DNA from 2 places in the Paenibacillus sp. FSL H3-0310 genome. Region 1 is predicted to be linked to the other one. Evidence: predicted binding sites of a transcription regulator. Region 1 holds the regulator's gene; the other holds the start of a gene.
The links. The regulator LexA, encoded in region 1, represses DNA repair genes until DNA is damaged. The targets are predictions, from matches to a motif close to CGAACATATGTTCG.
Positions count from the first base shown of each region.

Region 1 (2,413 bases):
TTCATCATTTAAAAGTAAACCGGACAGCTTACCCAGTGCATCGACTTTAAAATCGACGAGGGTTCTAATTTTTGAATTATTCAAACTAAACACATCCTTTTCAATTTGCAATCCTGTTAACAATATTCGACATATAATCACCAAACTCCTAGTATGCTAATGAAAAAATACTTACTTATGTAATGACCCCCATTTTTTAATGTGATTTGGGGGTTGCCGAGCCTCCATTCGAATTTAATTTCTTATCGTTACTCGTGTGCCTATAGGGACAATAGCAGCGAGTGCTAACACATCCTCGTTGTACATCCGGATGCAGCCGTGGGACACCTCTTTCCCAATGGAGGAAGGGTCATTGTTTCCATGAATTCCGTAGTGTGGTTTAGACAGTCCCATCCAAAACACACCGAAGGGACCCCCTGGGTCGGGTTGTTTGTTAATAATAGTGAATTCACCCACTGGGGATTGGGTTAACATCTTACCGATGCCGACAGGGAAACCTCTAATCACAATATCATTGTCCAGAAGATATAACATTCGTTGGGTCAGATCTACAATAATTCGGTAGTTGGGCATTATACGCAACACTCCTTTCTAATTAGGATATGAGCAGAACGCCTAAAGGGTTATTCATAGAAAATGGCCATTTTAGCCATTGGGAACAAATGTTCGTAAGTGGTTGGAAAAGCAAAAAAACGTAGAAAAAAGGCTGTTCCGCATATGCGGACCAGCCTTTTATGTTAGAAGTGCATACTTAGTGGATATCTCGAAACAATCCGATGACTCTTCCGAGAATAGTTACGCGATTAAGGCGAAGCGGCTCATAAGCTGGATTCTCCGGCTGAAGCCGTATATGATCACGTTCCTTGTAAAAGGTCTTAACGGTTGCTTCATCTTCTTCGGTCATGGCTACAACGATATCTCCGTTGTCCGCTGTTTGTTGTTGGCGAACAATCACATAGTCACCATTCATAATGCCTGCGTCCACCATACTATCACCCATGACAGACAGCATAAATACTTTGTTGTCACCTACATAGTGAGTAGGAAGTGGGAAGTAGTCTTCGATATTCTCTGTAGCAGTGATAGGTACCCCGGCGGTAACTTTACCTACGACAGGAATCCGTGAGATGGTCTGCGCGAATTGGTGAACATTCTCTGAATCCTCTTGGCCTAGTAATTCTATTGCACGTGGCTTCGTTGGATCTCGACGAATAAGTCCCTTCTTCTCAAGCCGGTCCAAATGACCGTGAACTGTGGAGCTGGAAGCAAGGCCAACAGCTTCTCCAATTTCCCGGACGGAAGGTGGATAACCCTTGCTGCGGACTTCGCTTCGTATAAATTCCAGGATCGCCAGCTGGCGACTTGAAATCTTTGACATTGGAATCAACCCCATATAGTAATGTTTGGGAAAATTATAACATAGAACTACCGTTCGCACAAACATAAGTTCTAACTATTATAAATATTAATCTGCTAGAGTTAAAAAATGGTAGACAAATGATAATAAAATGAACCGCTTGAGTCTCTCGAAAAAAAGAGAACAATTGTTCTGAAATAGTATTGAACAAAACACATGTTCGTGTTATTATAAATTCGAAAGTAAGAACAAGTGTTTGGAGGATGATGATTATGCTAAAATACAGTACATACCGCAGCATCTACGATAAGGCCCCAGTGGTTGAATCTATAGGACATAATGACGTTGCCCGTAATTCCGCTAAGGTGAAAGAGATAACGGAACGTTTGCTTGGAGGGATGATTTCGTTGTTCCGTCAAGATTTCTTTATTAAGTTAATATTGATTTTCGTGCTAGTATTATCTGGCCTAACAGTAGTGGGAAATGTATTTGCAGGATCGACGACTATAATGAAGGAAGAGAAGCGGATTGTGGTTGAACGTGGAGATACACTATGGAGTATTGCCCTTAAGAATAAACCAGCTGATATGAAGACAGTTGTTTATATAGAAGGAATTAAACGTTCAAGTGGGATTAAGAGTAGTCAAATTAACGCTGGAGACATACTTACTTTACCTATTTATTAATTTTCTGAGAACATAATAGAATGACCAGTAGAGCTTGCAGGGAGTAGACCTTGACAAGCTCTTTTTCTCATGGCAGAGTTAGAATTAATTTATAGGGGGAGGGAAAGTATTGAATATTGATGAGTTGGTCGCGCGAATTAACGAATTGGCACGCAAACAGAAGAGCGTAGGCCTTAATCAAGAGGAAGTGGCGGAACGCGCCAAGCTTCGTGAAATTTACCTGGGGAATATCCGCAATAACTTCCGAGCACAATTAAATACTATTGAAGTGGTAGATAACGATGAGCATGAACAAGGTAACAAGGGGCTTAAACATTAGCTCGCTGTTCCTTTTCATAGATATTTCAGGATGACTAGGGGGAACGCACAT
Region 1 covers NZ_JBBODC010000001.1:2,373,274-2,375,686, forward strand. The annotation lists gene MHH63_RS10615 (hypothetical protein) at 1-84, opposite strand, end outside; gene MHH63_RS10620 (L,D-transpeptidase) at 235-573, opposite strand; gene lexA (transcriptional repressor LexA) at 752-1,378, opposite strand; gene MHH63_RS10630 (LysM peptidoglycan-binding domain-containing protein) at 1,630-2,043, shown strand; gene MHH63_RS10635 (DUF896 domain-containing protein) at 2,153-2,362, shown strand; gene MHH63_RS10640 (hypothetical protein) at 2,412-2,413, shown strand, end outside.

Region 2 (2,413 bases), 1.4 Mb from region 1:
CATAGACTTAACACTGAGTTTCTCCAGCTTTCGTGCAACATCCGTCTCTTCAAGCAGCTTGTACATTGCCGTACATAGTTCAAGGCCGCTTCGGCTTTTCTGGATTCGTTTCTCAAAAGCAAATAATGGACCTGTTATACTAGCACGGCATCGTTCCATAGTAGCAAGCAGTTCATCATCCATCTGTCTGCCGCCTTCCAGCGACAAGCTAGGAATACCTTTCCAGGAGCGGCCATCTGTCCAGCGGAACCCCTGAATCCCACAAGCCAGCACATAGTTTTCTAAAGCATCCATATCTTCACGCGTAATACTACCGTCTAGCGGAAGCAGAAGCTCCGTCTTTACGCAACGGAATACATCCTCATAACGCCAGCGACGACGCACTACATCCAATGCGGAACGTATAAACTCCACTAGCGGATGATGCAGCTCATTCACCTTCTGGTCCAGAAAAAATGGCACTCCATAATCTTGGAACAACGGCTGAACCAGCTGCTCGTAATCGCCAATATTGCGCATCAATACGGCCATTTCGCCATATTTTGCACCTTCATCCCGCGCCAGTCTATTCATTTCGCGCAGGGCTCCCTCAACCTCTGCTCTGTGCGAAACTGCGGCGCCTATGGATATAGCCTCTCTTGCCAGTTCATCCGCACCTATCCAAGCCTTCCGGCGATCATATCCCCGTTCAAGGTGAGCAAGTACTGGACTTTCCTCAAAACGCGGAAGAACCGTTGGCTCCAACAGCTCGTCCCATACATCAATGCCCAGCTCTTCAGCAATTCCTCGCAGTTTAATGTAAGTAACCGCAGTTGGGTGAAACAATTCAAGCTCATTCAACTGATCTCCATAGGGGTAAGGACGATCAATTGTAAGCGAAACCGTCAGCCTCGAAGCTTGCTGCATCAATTCTCGAAGCACTACGAATTCCTGCGGAGTAAATCCATGGAACCCATCTACCCAAATCTCTGCCCCGCGAATGTAGGAGGAATCTGGAATATGCTCAGCCAGTTCTGCTAAACGATCCTCTTCATCGATATAAAGACGGGACATTTCCTTCTCTAAATCGCTAAATACCAGCTGCAAATCTTCCAGCTTACCCTCAAGAATAGGACTTCTTGCAATAGCTCCTCGCATAGCGGACAGCTGTTCCTCTAAATCAGTGGAACCCAAACAGCAACGTTTCATCTCCGTGTGCAGTTGGTTCAGACGTTCCACAAAACCCGGTCTGTCTGCTGAGGCACCGAATAATTTCAGTTCCTCTTTGCGGCGACTGATGATTTTGTAAATTAACATTTTCTTACCTTCTTCACTGATTGGCAGACTTGCACTGCCACCAGTTTCCTGCTTCACACGATAGGCAAGCCGCGAAAAACTCAGTGTCTGCGCCCGAAGGCTTCCCTTCACATTCCCTACGGTCAGAAGCCCCCGTTCTGCTCCAAAAGAACCTTGCTCTGGCACAAGAATAATAATCGGCGCACCAAGCGGTTCCTTTTCTAAGGAAGAAGAGATAGATTCCCATATTTTTGTTGTCTTGCCACTGCCCGAGCGGCCTAGTAAAAAGGTTACCGGCATAAATGATAGACTCCTTCCGTAGCGGAGAAAATATATAGAATACAGGGTGAAATATCCACCCATTGATTACACTCCAATTAAAAAAGTTCAGTGATTCCTCGTCCCCTCAGTATATCATAACCACACTAATCGGAACATGTGTTTGCTAGTATTTTCTAATGTTTTACAAAGGATAAACAGCTATGAGTACAAATAAAAAAAGCAAACCTCCGGATTTTGGCGGCTTGCTTTTTAGAGTGTTTAGTTTGTTTTTAATGCCAGTTGTGCAACGTTAGATAGGAGCTGCCAATGTCGGAGCATAGGGTCAATGTTAGACTGTTCAGCGTTCGGCATTCAGCACCCAGCGTTCAATACTCAACACCCCGCACTCAACATTAGCACTCTACGCCGATCGTTTTGTAATCCGCATTCCGCATATCATAATTCAATAAGCATCATTCGTTGTTTACTATTTAGTATTCCGAATTTAACACTCAACATTTCGGCTAGGCTTGTTTCATTAATTACTTAGGGACCCAGGAGCCGTTATTCGTGGATTCAGTGCTGTTATGGCAACTTTTCGGACCCCACTGACGCTATTCTTCGAAAATGTGCTGCATTCCGGGTGTTATTGGGGCAATAGCGCCTTTAGGGTCCGTAAGAATTCAATAATGGGCTGTTTACGCTAAATAGAGTCATCTGAGTCCGTTGGCAACTCCTTGCCTTACAGTCGACTCACGGCCACCCTACGACCAGCCCTTTTATCTTATTTGTTACTTGGCACTGTAAACCTTTTTGACCTTCAGGCTTATTTTTTACTCCGCACTTCAAAAATCGCAAACTTCAGATAGTGTCCTTC
Region 2 covers NZ_JBBODC010000001.1:952,798-955,210, reverse strand. The annotation lists gene addB (helicase-exonuclease AddAB subunit AddB) at 1-1,575, opposite strand, end outside; gene MHH63_RS04310 (class I SAM-dependent rRNA methyltransferase) at 2,363-2,413, opposite strand, start outside.
Region 2: a site for LexA is predicted at 1,707-1,720, ahead of addB (helicase-exonuclease AddAB subunit AddB). Genes of this name have one in related genera too.